3 regions of the Pseudomonas sp. LBUM1664 genome follow, and region 1 is predicted to be linked to each of the others. Evidence: predicted binding sites of a transcription regulator. Region 1 holds the regulator's gene; each other region holds the start of a gene.

What was found. Region 1 encodes sigma-54, which starts transcription at its own class of promoters, with help from an activator protein. Its sites were predicted from a motif close to ANTGGCATNNANNTTGCTNT; they were not measured.
Region 2: glnK (P-II family nitrogen regulator) is a predicted target of sigma-54. The motif match lies at 2,938-2,957, and genes of this name have one in related genera.
Region 3: ACA047_RS08650 (flagellar basal body rod protein FlgF) is a predicted target of sigma-54. The motif match lies at 1,980-1,999, and genes of this name have one in related genera.

Annotation. Positions count from the first base shown of each region.
Region 1 is NZ_CP166791.1:5,298,757-5,303,941, reverse strand. Features, by position in the region: gene rapZ (RNase adapter RapZ) at 1-798, opposite strand, end outside; gene ptsN (PTS IIA-like nitrogen regulatory protein PtsN) at 800-1,264, opposite strand; gene hpf (ribosome hibernation-promoting factor, HPF/YfiA family) at 1,277-1,585, opposite strand; gene ACA047_RS24790 (RNA polymerase factor sigma-54) at 1,662-3,155, opposite strand; gene lptB (LPS export ABC transporter ATP-binding protein) at 3,322-4,047, opposite strand; gene lptA (lipopolysaccharide transport periplasmic protein LptA) at 4,047-4,592, opposite strand; gene lptC (LPS export ABC transporter periplasmic protein LptC) at 4,579-5,148, opposite strand; gene ACA047_RS24770 (KdsC family phosphatase) at 5,156-5,185, opposite strand, start outside.
Region 2 is NZ_CP166791.1:205,539-210,723, forward strand. Features, by position in the region: gene ACA047_RS00925 (aldose 1-epimerase family protein) at 1-767, shown strand, start outside; gene ACA047_RS00930 (YifB family Mg chelatase-like AAA ATPase) at 774-2,267, opposite strand; gene ACA047_RS00935 (accessory factor UbiK family protein) at 2,484-2,744, opposite strand; gene glnK (P-II family nitrogen regulator) at 3,159-3,497, shown strand; gene ACA047_RS00945 (ammonium transporter) at 3,531-4,865, shown strand; gene ACA047_RS00950 (secondary thiamine-phosphate synthase enzyme YjbQ) at 5,080-5,185, shown strand, end outside.
Region 3 is NZ_CP166791.1:1,806,340-1,811,524, forward strand. Features, by position in the region: gene ACA047_RS08645 (sigma-54-dependent transcriptional regulator) at 252-1,811, shown strand; gene ACA047_RS08650 (flagellar basal body rod protein FlgF) at 2,054-2,791, shown strand; gene flgG (flagellar basal-body rod protein FlgG) at 2,841-3,626, shown strand; gene flgH (flagellar basal body L-ring protein FlgH) at 3,679-4,374, shown strand; gene ACA047_RS08665 (flagellar basal body P-ring protein FlgI) at 4,435-5,185, shown strand, end outside.

The sequences.
Region 1 (5,185 bases):
CAGGCGTTCGGTCAGGTAGACGGAGCGGTGATGGCCTCCGGTACAGCCGATGGCGATTGTGACGTAGGCACGGTTGCTCGCGGCGAAGCGGGGCAGCCATTTGAGCAGGTAGCTGGAGATGTCCTGATACATGTCCTCGACATCCGGCTGGGCAGCCAGGTAGTCGACCACCGGCTGGTCGAGCCCGGATTGCTCACGCAATTCCGGTTTCCAATAAGGGTTGGGCAGGCAGCGCACATCGAACACCAGGTCGGCGTCTACCGGCATGCCACGCTTGAAACCGAACGACTCCACCAGGAACGCCGTGCCCGGCTCCGGCTGGTTCAGCAGGCGCAACTTGATGGTGTCGCGCAACTGATACAGGTTCAGGTTCGTGGTGTTGACCTTCAGGTCCGCCAGGTCGGCGATCGGACTCAGCAGCTGGCTTTCGTCATGGATGGCTTCGGCCAGGGAGCGGCTGGCGTTGCTCAGCGGGTGGCGCCGGCGGGTTTCGGAAAAGCGCTTGAGCAGTGTCTCTTCATCGGCATCCAGGTACAGCACATCGCACTGGATATGCCGGTTGCGCACTTCCTCGAGCAGTTCAGGAAACCGCGACAGATGGCTCGGCAGGTTGCGTGCATCGATGGACACCGCCACCAAGGGTTGCGCCAGTTCGGTGTGGATCAGGGCGCGCTCGGCCAGTTCCGGCAGCAGGCCGGCTGGCAGGTTGTCGATGCAATAGTAGCCGCTGTCCTCAAGCACATTGAGGGCGGTGCTTTTACCGGAGCCGGAGCGGCCACTGACGATGATCATGCGCATGTTAATGACCGCTCTGCTCGTCCAGGACTACCTGATACAAGGCCTGGTTGCTCGGTGCGCTGCGCAGTTTTTCGCGTACTTCCTTGCGGTCCAGCATGCTGGCGATCTGGCGCAGCAGCTCAAGGTGCGCATCGGTCGCCGCTTCCGGAACCAGCAGTACAAACAGCAGGTCGACCGGTGCGCCGTCGATGGCGTCGAAATCTATGGCGGCTTCAAGGTGCAACAGCGCGCTGATTGGCGCGGTACAACCTTTGAGGCGGCAGTGAGGGATGGCGATGCCGTTGCCAAAACCGGTGGAACCGAGTTTTTCACGGGCGATCAAGGCCTCGAAGACGTCCTGCCTTTTCAGGTCCGGCACTTCGCGGCCGATCAGGTCGGCGATTTGTTCTAGGGCTTTCTTTTTACTGCCACCCGGCACGTTCACCAGGGAACGGCCGGGGGTCAGGATGGATTCTAGTCGGATCATGGATTGGGGGGGTTAACGACCGGTTGCGCCCTGAAGGAGGCTTTGGGTCTTTTCCTTATGCTTTTTGAGTTGGCGATCCAGCTTGTCGGTCAGCAGGTCAATTGCGGCGTACATGTCGGTGTGCTCCGCGTTGGCGACCACTTCTCCGCCGGGGATATGCAGCGTGGCTTCGATTTTCTGCAGCAGCTTCTCGACGTTCATCGTGACTTGCACGTTGGTGATCTTGTCGAAATGCCTTTCTAATCGGTCGAGTTTTTCGCCGATGTAGGTGCGCAGGGGCTCGGTCACTTCCAGTTGGTGTCCACTGATGTTGACTTGCATACAGCTTCTCCTTCGTTGCCAGTGCATAAAGCGGCAGGCAGAAATACCTGCCACTGGAACGCTGTGGCGTGGCCTGTTACATCAACCGCTTGCGTTCGCTCGAAGGTGCGATCCCTAAGGATTCGCGGTATTTGGCGACGGTACGGCGGGCCACCTGAATGCCTTGTGCCTCCAGTAAACCAGCGATCTTGCTGTCACTCAACGGCTTTTTCTGATTTTCCGCCGCTACCAGTTTTTTGATGATCGCGCGGATGGCCGTGGACGAGCATTCACCGCCTTCGGAGGTGCTGACGTGGCTGGAGAAAAAGTATTTCAATTCATAGATGCCCCGAGGGGTATGCATGAATTTCTGGGTGGTCACCCGCGAAATCGTCGACTCGTGCATGCCAACCGCCTCGGCGATGTCATGCAGGACCAACGGTTTCATCGCTTCGTCGCCGTACTCCAGGAAGCCGCGCTGATGCTCGACGATCTGGGTGGCTACTTTCATCAAGGTTTCGTTGCGACTTTGCAGGCTCTTGATGAACCAGCGCGCTTCCTGCAACTGGTTGCGCATGAAGGTGTTGTCGGCGCTGGTGTCAGCGCGCCTTACAAAGCCTGCGTACTGGGCGTTGACCCGCAGCTTGGGCACCGATTCCTGGTTCAGTTCCACCAGCCAGCGATCGTTGTGCTTGCGCACGATCACGTCGGGCACCACGTATTCGGGTTCGGTGGACTCGATCTGCGAGCCCGGGCGCGGGTTGAGGCTCTGGACCAGTTCGATCACCTGGCGCAGTTCATCTTCCTTGAGCTTCATGCGCCGCATCAGTTGGCTGTAGTCGCGACCACCCAGCAGGTCGATGTAATCGGTGACCAGCCGCTTGGCTTCGGCCAGCCAAGGCGTCTTGGCGGATAACTGGCGCAGTTGCAGCAGCAGGCACTCGCCCAGGTTACGGGCGCCGATGCCGGCCGGCTCGAATTGCTGAATGCGGTGCAGGACGGCTTCGATCTCGTCCAGTTCGATGTCCAGCTCGGGGTCGAAGGCTTCGAGGATTTCTTCGAGCGTTTCGTCCAGGTAGCCCTGATTATTGATGCAATCGATCAGGGTCACGGCGATCAGGCGATCGGTGTCGGACATCGGCGACAGGTTCAGCTGCCACAGCAGATGGCTTTGCAGGCTCTCGCCAGCGGAGGTGCGGGTGGTGAAGTCCCACTCGTCGTCATCGCCGCTTGGCAGGCTGCTGGCGCTGGTCTGGTAGACGTCTTCCCAGGCCGTGTCCACCGGCAGGTCATTGGGGATGCGTTCGTTCCATTCGCCATCCTCAAGGTTATCCACCGTCGGGGCGGCTTCCTGGTAGGACGGTTCCGGGATTTCGGTACTGGTTTTTTGCTCGACGTTGTCGGCCAGCGGATCGGTGTTGTCGAAGTCGTCGCCTTCTTCCTGGCGTTCGAGCATCGGATTGGACTCCAGGGCCTCCTGGATTTCCTGTTGCAGGTCCAGGGTCGACAATTGGAGCAGGCGGATGGCCTGTTGCAGCTGCGGTGTCATCGTCAGCTGCTGGCCCATTCTCAAGACTAGCGATGGTTTCATGGCTGGGGCTTAACACCTTAATTCGCCGGCGCACATGCGCCATCCACTACAGGGCGCCGAAGCGCCAAACATAAGCAAATTATATGCCTGAAACTGGAGTGTTTGCCTAGGGCGTCGCCGTAATAAAATTAAACGACGCCCGGGCGATTCGCCAGACACTTTGTGCTTACAGGCGGAACTCATGGCCCAGATACACTTCCTTGACCAGTTCATTGGCCAGGATGGTGGCGGAGTCGCCTTCGGCGATCAGCTGGCCGTCATTGACGATATAGGCGGTTTCACAGATATCCAGCGTCTCACGCACGTTGTGGTCGGTGATCAGCACGCCGATCCCCTTGGCCTTGAGGTGGTGGATGATCTGCTTGATGTCGCCCACCGAGATCGGATCCACACCGGCGAACGGTTCGTCGAGCAGGATGAATTTCGGTGCGGTGGCCAGGGCGCGGGCAATTTCCACGCGTCGCCGTTCGCCACCGGACAGGCTCATACCCAGGTTGTCGCGAATGTGGTTGATGTGGAATTCCTGCAACAGGCTTTCCAGCTCCTGGCGGCGGCCAGCCTTGTCGAGCTCCTTGCGGGTCTCGAGGATCGCCATGATGTTGTCGGCAACCGACAGTTTGCGGAAGATCGACGCTTCTTGCGGCAGATAGCCGATACCGGCCTTTGCCCGGCCGTGCATCGGCTGGTGGCTGACGTCCAGGTCGTCGATCAGCACGCGACCCTGATCGGCCTGGACCAGGCCGACGATCATGTAGAAGCAGGTAGTCTTGCCCGCGCCGTTGGGGCCGAGCAGGCCGACGATCTGGCCGCTGTCGATGGACAGGCTGACGTCACGTACGACTTGACGGCTCTTGTAGCTCTTGGCCAGGTGCTGAGCTTTCAGAGTTGCCATTACTGGGCCTTCTGCTCGGTTTTCTTTTTAGGCTGGATCACCATGTCGATCCGTGGGCGCTGCTCGGTCACCTTGTTACCCGTGGCACGACCGGCGCTGGCCAGTTTTTTGTTCGTGTCGTAGACGATTTTCTCGCCTTGGGTGGTGTTGCCGTCTTTGTCGATGACCTTGGCGCGGTCGATCAGTACAACGCGATCTTGGGAAGCGTGATACTGGATAGTCACCCCGTAGCCCTGCACGGGCTTGGTGTCGCCCGCGGTTTGCATCTGCTCGAAATAGGCCAGGTTGCCCACCGAGGTCACCACGTCGATATCGCCGGTCGGGGTGCGAGTGATGGTCACGGTATTGCCGGTGACCTTCATCGTGCCTTGGGTGATGATCACATCGCCTTTATAGGTGGCTACACCGTTCTTGTCGTCCAGCTGAGCGTCGTCGGCCTGGATACGGATAGGTTGGTCGCGGTCGTTGGGAAGGGCCCAGGCGCTCGCGCTTCCCAGTGCTGCGCCCAGACTGAGCAAAATAGGGAGGGTTTTAGCGAGCTTCATACTGTCCTCTTACGTTCGATAGCAGGTGTATCCTGCTTTCCTTCAAATACGCTTTCATTCCCGTGCCGGTCGATACACCACCGGCGCCGTCGATTCTAACGGGTTGCTCGGTCTGCGCATATTCTTGCTGTGGGAAGACTGTCATACGACTACTGGTAATGATGGTCGTACGGTTTTTCTCATCGGTTCGAGCGATGCGTACCGAGTCGATCAGTTCCACTTCGGTGCCGCCGGAATTGACTTCGGCGCGCACGCTCTGCACATGCCACGGGAACTCGGTGCCGCGGAACATGTTCAGGTCCGGTGTGGTGACCAGCGTGATGTCGGTGGCCTTTACGTGGTCGACCTTGTCCGATGTCATCTCATACTGCACTTTGCCATCGGGCAGGTATTGCAGGGTATGCGTGTTGGTCGCGTACCAGTCGATATTCTCTTCAACCTTGGCAGCAGGCTGGTCGAGAAAGCGTTCCGGGCTGATGTTCCAGTAGCCCACCGCCGCGAAAATCGCTGCGATACAGCCGAACACCACAATGGTGCGAATCTTCTTGCTCAGCATAAATGGCTCACAGGTACGCGGCGTTGGCCGCTTCGAG
Region 2 (5,185 bases), 1.3 Mb from region 1:
TGACCCTGCATGGCCGTGCTGCCAACATCCCGGCCAACAAGGTGACGTTGCACATCGATGAAAAGCCTCCATACGCCATTACTCTGCGGGGTGAGCTAAAGGAGCAGGCCTTCAAGAAGGTCGACTTCTCGGTCCAGACCGAACTGGTCACCGAACCTGGCAGCGTGACCTTCGCCCTCAACGACACACTGACCAACAACGGCGACTATCCGAAGGAATACCAGGCGCTCTATCACAGCAATTTCAGCACCCCGTTCCTGGAGCAGGGCGCTCGCTTCGCGGCACCGGTCAAACAGGTCTCGCCGTTCAATGACAAGGCCAAGGGCGATTTGCCCGATTGGCAAACCTACCGAGCCCCAACCAAGGATTACGACGAAACCGTCTATAACGTCGTGCCGTACGCCGACGCCAAGGGCGACACGCTCACCGTGTTGCATAACAAGGCCGGCAGCCTCGGTGTGTCGGTGGGTTTCAACACCGGGACGCTTCCCGTGTTCTCCCTGTGGAAAAACACCGATACCCAGGGTCAGGGCTACGTGACCGGGCTGGAACCGGGTACTAGTTTTTCCTATAACCGCCACTATCAGCGACCACTGGGCCTGGTGCCCACCATCGCGGCGAAAGAGCAGAAGCAATTCCAGATCCACTACAGCCTGCTGGTGGACAAGGGCGCGGTGGATAAAGCGCTCAAGCGCATCGATGAAATCCAGAGCGGCCGGGAAACCGAGGTACGGGATACGCCGCTGGTGGACTTGACCAAACCATGATGAGGTTCAAGGTGTAGCGGGTCGATACTGCAAGGCTTCAGCCAGGTGCTCCCGGCTGATATGCCCCGCTTGCTCAAGGTCCGCCAGCGTCCGGGCGACCTTGAGCAAGCGGTGGGCAGCTCGCAGCGACAAGGTCAGCCGTTCACAAGCGGTTTCCAGCCACGTCTCATCGGCTGTGGACAGTTGGCAGTGTCGACGCAAACCCGGCAGATCCAGGAATGCGTTGGCACAGCCCTGGCGTTTTTGCTGACGGTCACGGGCTTGGGCTACCTGCTCGGCCACGGTGGCCGTATCGTCACCAGGTTCGCTCTTGGGGTTCAACGCCGTGGCTTCCCGGGCGACAGTCAGGTGTAAGTCGATACGATCCAGCAGGGGGCTGGAGAGCTTATTGCGGTAGCGCTGCACCATGTCCGGTGTACAGGAGCAACGGCCGCTGGGCTCGCCAAGGTATCCACAGGGGCAGGGATTCATCGCCGCCACCAACTGGAAGCGCGCCGGAAAACGCACTCGATCACGGGCGCGAGAAACCACGATGTGGCCTGACTCCAGCGGTTCTCTCAAGACTTCCAACACCTTGCGGTCGAACTCCGGCAGTTCATCCAGAAACAGCACGCCATGGTGGGCGAGGGTGATTTCCCCTGGTTGAGGTTTGGACCCACCGCCCACCAGCGCCGCACCGGAAGCCGAGTGGTGTGGCTGGCGAAACGGGCGTTGCGGCCAATGGCTCAACGGCACGCAACTGGCGACCGACTGAATCGCCGCGACTTCCAGGGCCTCACTTTCAGCCAACGGCGGCAACAGCCCTGGCAGACGGCTCGCCAGCAGGGTCTTGCCTGTGCCCGGTGGCCCGCTGAATAAGAGGTTATGAGCCCCCGCAGCGGCGATCAGCAACGCACGCTTGGCCCCGACCTGGCCTTGTACTTCATTCAGGTCCGGGTAGGGTTTGCTGGCCGAGAGCAGCCCGTTGGACGCAAAAAACTCGATCGCAGAGTGGCCGTTAAAGTGCGCCACCGCTTCGAGCAGATGATCCACGGCAATCACCTTCAGTCCCGACGCCAGGCAGGCTTCTTCGGCATTCGCCCGCGGCACCACCAGCGTACGCCCGGCCTTGCGCGCCGCCAGCGCTGCGGGCAATACCCCACGCACCGGCCGCACCGCGCCGGATAACGCCAGTTCGCCGAGGCATTCCACGTCGTCCAGCATCAGGGTCGGCACTTGCACGCTGGCCGCCAGGATCCCCAAGGCAATCGCCAGATCGAACCGCCCACCGTCCTTCGGCAGATCCGCCGGTGCCAGGTTCAACGTGATGCGCCGCGCCGGGAAATTCAGACCCGAATTGATGATCGCACTGCGCACCCGGTCCTTGCTTTCCTTCACTGCCGCTTCCGGCAAACCAACCATCGTCAGCGACGGCAAGCCATTGGCCAGATGGACTTCAACGGTAACGGCAGGAGCCTCCACCCCCACTTGGGCGCGGCTGTGGACAATGGCGAGCGACATGAATCGTTCCTTGAGGTGAATAGGACGCCGCATCCTGCGGTTCCTGAAGGTTAGTCGTGGGGCGGCGCTTCGGCGCGGCACTTGAAGGGGGAAATTTTGGCAGGATGTTGCGGGTAGCAGGTAAGGGCGAATCCCACGCTAATGGCGTGGGGTTTTTGGGTTCAGAGAATCCTGAAACAGTCGCAAAGCATTCCAGCACAGGGAATCGTACCGACGTTATTCGGCCTCAGCCCCGAGCTTCGCCTCCAACTCCGCCACCTTCGCCTCCAAACTCTCCAACCGTGCCCGTGTTCGGGCCAGCACCACCATCTGGCTATCGAATTCTTCCCGGCTCACCAGGTCCAGCTTGCTGAACCCGCTTTGCAGGAGGGCCTTGAGCTGGCTTTCGATTTCGCTTTTAGGGAGTGGGGTGTCGCCGCTCAAGAGGCGGGAGGCGTGGCCGCTCAGGGCGTCGAGGAGGTCTTTGGGCGCAAGCATGGCAGGTGTCCTGAAAACAATGGCGGGCAGTGTACCACGCAGTGTCTATAGTCAATTCGCAAGCAAGAGATGCACGCTTTTCGCGCACCGGGGCGGGCATGACTGCACTGTTGTTGTGCGTATCGCCCCGGTTCGAGGCGCGCCGCGAGCCGGCACAATGAGTAAAGGATTGAAATCAGAGGGTTTGGGTACAGATGGCAAGCTTTCTGCTTAGAGGCTGATGACCCATGCACTGATGCAGTCGCTGTGACGAATGCAGTGCAGCAGGCGGAGCGGGGAGTTTCGTCAGGAAAGGTTAACTGGCACCAGTCGGGTAAGTTGGGCCGACGATGCGTTACAAAGCCAGGCACTGCGCTTAGACTTGAGTCGGGTTTGTTTTCCTGGGGCAAGTCCACCAATTCGGGAGAAAGTTTCATGAAACTAGTCACTGCCATCATCAAGCCGTTCAAGTTGGACGACGTGCGCGAGTCGTTGTCCGAGATCGGCGTGCAGGGCATTACCGTTACTGAGGTCAAAGGCTTCGGTCGGCAGAAAGGTCACACCGAGCTGTATCGCGGCGCGGAATACGTGGTCGATTTCCTGCCCAAGGTGAAGATCGATGTCGCCATTGACGACAAGGATCTTGACCGGGTTATCGAGGCGATCACCAAGGCGGCCAACACCGGCAAGATTGGTGACGGAAAGATCTTTGTGGTCAATCTGGAACAGGCTATTCGCATCCGTACCGGCGAAACCGATACCGACGCCATCTAAGTCGCCAAACCCAACGCCCCAGGAGAAAACAATATGACTCTGCGTAAATTCGCAGGGCTAGGAGCCCTGTTGTCCTTCGCAATGCCTGGCCTGGCCATGGCAGAAGAAGCGGCAGCCCCAGTCCTGAACTCCGGCGACACCGCCTGGATGCTGACTGCCACGATACTTGTACTGTTCATGACCATCCCAGGCCTGGCGCTGTTCTACGGCGGCATGGTTCGGTCGAAAAACCTTCTTTCCGTGATGATGCAGTGCTTTGCCATTACCGGTCTGATCAGCATTCTGTGGGTCATTTATGGCTACAGTATCGCGTTCGACACCACGGGCATGGAGCAAGGCGTCGTCAACTTCAACTCCTTTGTCGGCGGCTTGGGCAAGGCGTTCCTGGCGGGTGTTACCCCGGCCAGCCTGACCGGCCCGACGGCGCTGTTCCCTGAAGCGGTGTTCATCACCTTCCAGATGACCTTCGCCATCATCACCCCGGCCCTGATCGTCGGCGCGTTTGCCGAGCGGATGAAGTTCTCCGCCATGCTGATCTTCATGGGCGTGTGGTTCACCCTGGTGTATGCACCGATTGCACACATGGTCTGGTCCGGCAACGGCGGCCTGCTGTGGGACTGGGGCGTGCTGGACTTCGCTGGCGGCACCGTGGTGCACATCAACGCCGGTGTCGCAGGCCTGGTGGCGTGCCTGGTATTGGGTAAGCGCAAAGGCTTCCCGACTACGCCAATGGCGCCGCATAACCTGGGTTACACCCTGATGGGCGCAGCCATGCTGTGGGTCGGCTGGTTCGGCTTCAACGCCGGTTCTGCCGTCGCCGCCAACGGCACCGCTGGCATGGCGATGCTGGTTACCCAGATTGCCACCGCTGCGGCGGCGCTGGGCTGGATGTTTGCCGAGTGGATCACCCACGGCAAGCCAAGCGCACTGGGCATTGCCTCAGGCGTGGTGGCGGGTCTGGTTGCGATTACGCCGGCTGCCGGCACCGTGGGCCCGATGGGCGCCCTGGTCATCGGCCTGGCGGCGGGCGTGGTGTGCTTCTTCTGCGCCACCACCCTTAAGCGCAAACTCGGCTATGACGACTCCCTGGACGCCTTCGGCGTGCATGGCATTGGCGGCATCCTCGGCGCGATCCTGACCGGCGTGTTCGCAGCGCCGGCCTTGGGTGGCTTCGGCACCGTGACTGACATCGGCGCGCAAGTGTGGATTCAATTCAAGGGTGTGGGCTTCACAGTGGTCTATACCGCGATCGTTACCTTCATCATCCTCAAGGTCTTGGACGCCGTCATGGGTCTGCGTATCTCCGAGGAAGAAGAGGCCGTGGGCCTGGATCTGGCCCAGCACAACGAACGTGGCTACAACCTGTAAGCACCACGCACAAAAAAAATGCCCGGTTCGCCGGGCATTTTTTTGTCTGTAATTTGTCATTGCTCACAGAGGGAGCTGGTTTTTCCGACGGCTTTTGTTGTGTAGGCGACATGGGTTTTTCTACCGCCAAAGGCTTACATCGAAGCAAGAGTATTAGGCCCTTTGTTTTTTTTCAGAGCGCGCTAGAATGCGCGCCGAACGTGCGGAGATCTGTATGTGGCAACAGACGCTGATAACCCTGCGGGCAAGGCCTCGGGGCTTTCATCTGGTAACGGACGAGTTACTCGCCGGCCTGCCTGAACTCCAGGCGTGTCGTGTCG
Region 3 (5,185 bases), 2.9 Mb from region 1:
TTGTTATGTCCAGCGATGCATTAGAGATAACCCGAGGCAGGCGTGTGCGCAGTAGACAAGCGGTGTTCCATAAGGCCGACGGATCGGAGTTTCGTAAAGTTTTCGTTACGGATTGGGTGGCTATCCCGCGCTGTAGCGATTTTCAGGTGGGAATCGGCCTACAGCTGTCACATAATCTTGACGATTATTTATGCGCTCAGGCAGAAAAACGCCGGACGTGCCTCTCTCTTTAATACGCATCGGGCCTTTTTATGCGCATCAAAGTCCATTGCCAGAACCGCATCGGCATCCTGCGAGACATCCTCAACCTGCTCATGGAATACGGCATCAACGTCGCCCGCGGCGAAGTGGGTGGCGAGCATGGCAATGCGATTTACCTGCACTGCCCGAACCTGATCAATATTCAGTTTCAGGCGTTGCGTCCGAAATTCGAAGGCATTGCCGGGGTGTTCGGCGTCAAGCGCGTAGGGCTGATGCCCAGCGAACGTCGGCATATGGAGCTCAATGCGCTGCTCGGCGCCCTGGAGTTTCCGGTGTTGTCCATCGACATGGGCGGCTCCATCGTCGCGGCCAATCGGGCGGCGGCGCAGTTGCTCGGGGTGCGGGTGGACGAGGTGCCGGGGATTCCCCTGTCCCGGTATGCCGAGGATTTCGACCTGCCGGAACTGGTTCGCGCCAACCAGTCGCGCATCAACGGGCTAAGGGTCAAGGTCAAGGGTGATGTGTTTTTGGCCGATATCGCCCCGCTGCAATCGGAGCACGACGACAGCGAGGCCATGGCCGGGGCGGTACTGACGCTGCATCGGGCTGACCGGGTGGGCGAGCGTATCTATAACGTGCGCAAGCAGGAACTGCGTGGTTTCGACAGTATTTTCCAGAGTTCGAAGGTGATGGCGGCGGTGGTTCGGGAGGCCCGGCGCATGGCGCCGCTGGATGCGCCGCTGTTGATAGAAGGCGAAACCGGCACCGGCAAGGAATTGCTGGCCCGCGCCTGTCACCTGGCGAGCCCGCGGGGGCAATCACCGCTGATGGCGCTCAACTGTGCCGGGCTGCCGGAGTCCATGGCCGAGACCGAACTGTTTGGCTACGGCCCCGGAGCGTTCGAAGGCGCTCGTGCGGAAGGTAAGCTCGGTCTGCTGGAGTTGACGTCCGGGGGAACGCTGTTTCTCGACGGAGTCGGGGAAATGAGCCCGCGCTTGCAGGTGAAACTGCTGCGCTTTTTGCAGGACGGTTGCTTCCGTCGTGTAGGCAGTGATGAAGAGGTGTACCTGGACGTCCGGGTGATTTGCGCAACCCAGGTCGACTTGTCCGAGCTCTGCGCCCGGGGGGAATTCCGTCAGGATTTGTACCACCGCCTGAACGTGCTTTCCCTGCACATACCGCCGTTGCGCGAATGCCTCGATGGCCTGACGCCGTTGGTGGAGCATTTTCTTGACCAGGCCAGTCGCCAGATTGGCTGTCCACTGCCGAAACTGGCCCCGGCGGCGATGGACCGCCTCAGTCACTACCACTGGCCGGGCAACGTCCGACAACTGGAAAACGTGCTGTTCCAGGCCGTTTCCCTGTGCGACGGCGGGACGGTGAAGGCCGAGCACATTCGCCTGCCAGACTACGGCGTGCGCCAACCCCTTGGCGATTTTTCCCTTGAGGGTGGACTGGACGAAATCGTCGGGCGTTTCGAGAAAGCGGTGCTGGAGCGCCTGTACTCCGAACACCCCAGCAGCCGGCAACTGGGCAAGCGATTGGGGGTTTCCCATACCACCATTGCCAACAAGTTGCGCGAGTATGAAGTGGGCAAGGACCCCGCCTGAGCTGTCGCCGTGGTGCTCCCTCGCCACAGGGGATCGTGCCAGGTGTCATAGGCCGGTACTTGCCGTAAGCGGCACAACACCGCCGGTTTTTCGTCTTCGATACATTTCAAAAATCCCTCCAGATCCCTTAAGTCCTTTGTTTACAAGGCCCTGCGGCGCCAGAAAAAAGTTGGTCTGCAAATTGCTTATGGCTCAGCAGTACAGCAGTGGACGGCAAACGTCCGGCATGCAGAGGAACGACAGTGGACAAGTACCTTTATGTGGCAATGACCGGTGCCAGCCAGAACGCACTGGCGCAACGGGCTCATGCCAACAACCTGGCGAACATTTCCACCAACGGTTTTCAGAAAGACCTGGAGCAGGCGCGCTCGATGCCGGTGTTTGGCGACAGCTTTCCGGCGCGGGCATTTGCCATGTCCGAGCGTCCAGCCACCGACTTCAGTCCGGGTGCGCTGATTGAAACCGGTCGTGACCTCGACGTGGCGGTCAGCGGGCCGGGCTGGATGGCTGTGCAGAATCCCGAGGGCGGTGAAAGTTATGTGCGCACCGGCAGCCTCAACGTTGACGCCCTGGGCGTGCTGCGCGCCGGTAACGGCATGGCAGTGATGGGCAACGGTGGTCCGATCGCCGTGCCGCCAGAGCAGAAAATCGAAATCGGCCAGGACGGCACCATCAGCATCCGCTCCATGGGCGAAGGCCCGAGCGTCGTCGCTCAAGTTGACCGCATCAAGCTGGTCAACCCGGACCTCAAGAACATGACCAAGGGCCTGGACGGCTCGATCCGTACCAAAGACGGCCAGGCCGCTCCGGTCGACGCCAACGTGCAGTTGGTGTCGGGCTTCCAGGAAGCGAGCAACGTCAATGCGGTGGATGAGATGACGTCGGTGCTGGCCCTCTCCAAGCAGTTCGAGCTTCACATCAAGATGATGAACACCGCTAAAGAAGGCGACGAAGCCATGGCTCGGGTCTTGCAGATCTAATCATTAATTACAGCGTCGCGCCGAAAAACAGGCGTACGAGGAGAATCGAATGCTTCCGGCTCTATGGGTTGCCAAAACAGGTTTGTCCGCCCAGGACACCAACCTGACCACCATTTCCAACAACCTGGCGAACGTCTCGACCACGGGTTTCAAACGTGATCGCGCTGAATTCCAGGACCTGCTGTACCAGATCAAGCGTCAGCCAGGTGCCCAGTCGACCCAGGACAGCGAATTGCCATCGGGCCTGCAAGTGGGTACGGGTGTGCGCATTGTCGGCACCCAGAAAAACTTCAACTCCGGCAGCCTGCAAACCACTGAGCAGCCGCTGGACATGGCCGTCGACGGTCGCGGTTTCTTCCAGATCCTGCAGCCCGATGGCACCACGGCCTACACCCGTGACGGTACGTTCCACCTCGACTCCACCGGCCAGATCGTCAATGCCAGCGGTTTCGCCCTGGAGCCGGCCATCGTCATCCCGAACGACGCCCAGACCTTCACCGTGGGTCGCGACGGCACGGTGTCCGTTACTGTGGCGGGCAATGCGGCGTCGCAAGTGATCGGCAACCTGCAGACCGCTGACTTCATCAACCCGGGCGGCCTGCAAGCGGCAGGCAACAACTTGTTCCTGGAAACCGCCTCCAGCGGCGCGCCGCAAGTTGGCACGCCAGGCCTGAACGGTTTCGGTACCACGCTGCAGAACACCCTGGAAACCTCCAACGTGAGCACCGTGGAGGAGATGGTCAACATGATCACCACCCAGCGCGCCTACGAAATGAACTCCAAGGTGATCTCCACCGCCGACCAGATGCTCTCGTTCGTTACGCAGAATCTGTAATCACGTCTAGTAAGGCGGCCTGAGGTCGCCTGCAACACCAAGAGGTAGGGTCATGAATCGCTTCGTATCTGTTCTGGCACTGAGTGGGATCACCGCGCTCGCGGGCTGTGTTGCGCCAACGGCCAAGCCCAATGACCCGTATTACGCTCCGGTGTTGCCGCGCACGCCGTTGCCGGCTGCCGCCAACAACGGTTCGATCTACCAGGCCGGTTTCGAGCAGAATCTGTACAGCGACCGCAAGGCATACCGGGTCGGTGACATCATCACCATCACCCTGAACGAGAGCACCAAGGCCAGCAAGGCCGCCAAGTCGGAGATCGACAAGACCAGCGATACCAGCGTCGGCCTGACGTCGTTGTTCGGCTCCAGCCTCACTACCAATAACCCACTCGGTGGCAGCGACCTGAGCCTCAACGCCGGTTACAACTCCGACCGGGCCACCAAGGGCGATAGCAAGGCTAACCAGAGCAACAGCCTGACCGGTTCGATCACCGTGACCGTCGCCGACGTGTTGCCTAACGGCATCATCGCCGTGCGTGGCGAGAAGTGGCTGACTCTCAACTCCGGTGACGAGCTGGTGCGCATCTCCGGCATGGTTCGCGCCGATGACATCGCCACCGACAACACCGTTTCGTCGACTCGTGTGGCCGATGCGCGCATCACCTACTCGGGCACCGGTGCTTTCGCCGATGCGAGTCAGCCAGGCTGGTTCGACCGTTTCTTCCTCAGCGCGAAGTTCCCCTTCTAGGTGGCCCAGTTGAATCTTAAACGGTTGAATCTTAAACAGCTGTTGATCGGTGCCCTGGTGATGTCGGCAGCCTTCACCGCTCAAGCCGAGCGCCTGAAGGACATCGCCAGCATTTCCGGCGTGCGTTCCAACCAGTTGATCGGCTACGGCCTGGTCGTGGGCCTCAACGGCACTGGTGACCAGACCACCCAGACTCCGTTCACCCTGCAGACCTTCAACAACATGTTGTCGCAGTTCGGCATCAAGGTTCCGGACAGCTCGGGCAGCGTACAGTTGAAGAACGTGGCGGCGGTGTCGATCAGTGCCGATCTGCCGGCGTTCGCCAAGCCCGGGCAGCAGGTGGATATCACCGTTTCGTCCATCGGCAATTCCAAGAGCCTGCGCGGCGGCACACTGCTCATGACGCCGCTCAAGGGTATCGACGGTAACGTCTACGCCATCGCCCAGGGCAACCTGGTGGTCGGTGGTTTCGATGCCGAGGGGCGTGACGGTTCGAAGATCACTGTCAACGTTCCGTCGGCCGGTCGCATCCCTGGCGGTGCGTCGGTGGAGCGTGCGGTGCCGAGCGGTTTCAACCAGGGCAACAGCCTGACGCTGAACCTCAACCGTTCCGACTTTACCACCGCCAAGCGCATCGTCGACAAGATCAATGACATGCTCGGCCCAGGCGTGGCCCAGGCCATCGACGGTGGCTCGATCCGTGTCACCGCGCCCCTGGATCCGAGCCAGCGGGTCGACTATTTGTCGATCCTGGAAAACCTCGAAGTCGACCCGGGCCAGGCGGTGGCGAAAGTCATCATCAACTCGCGCA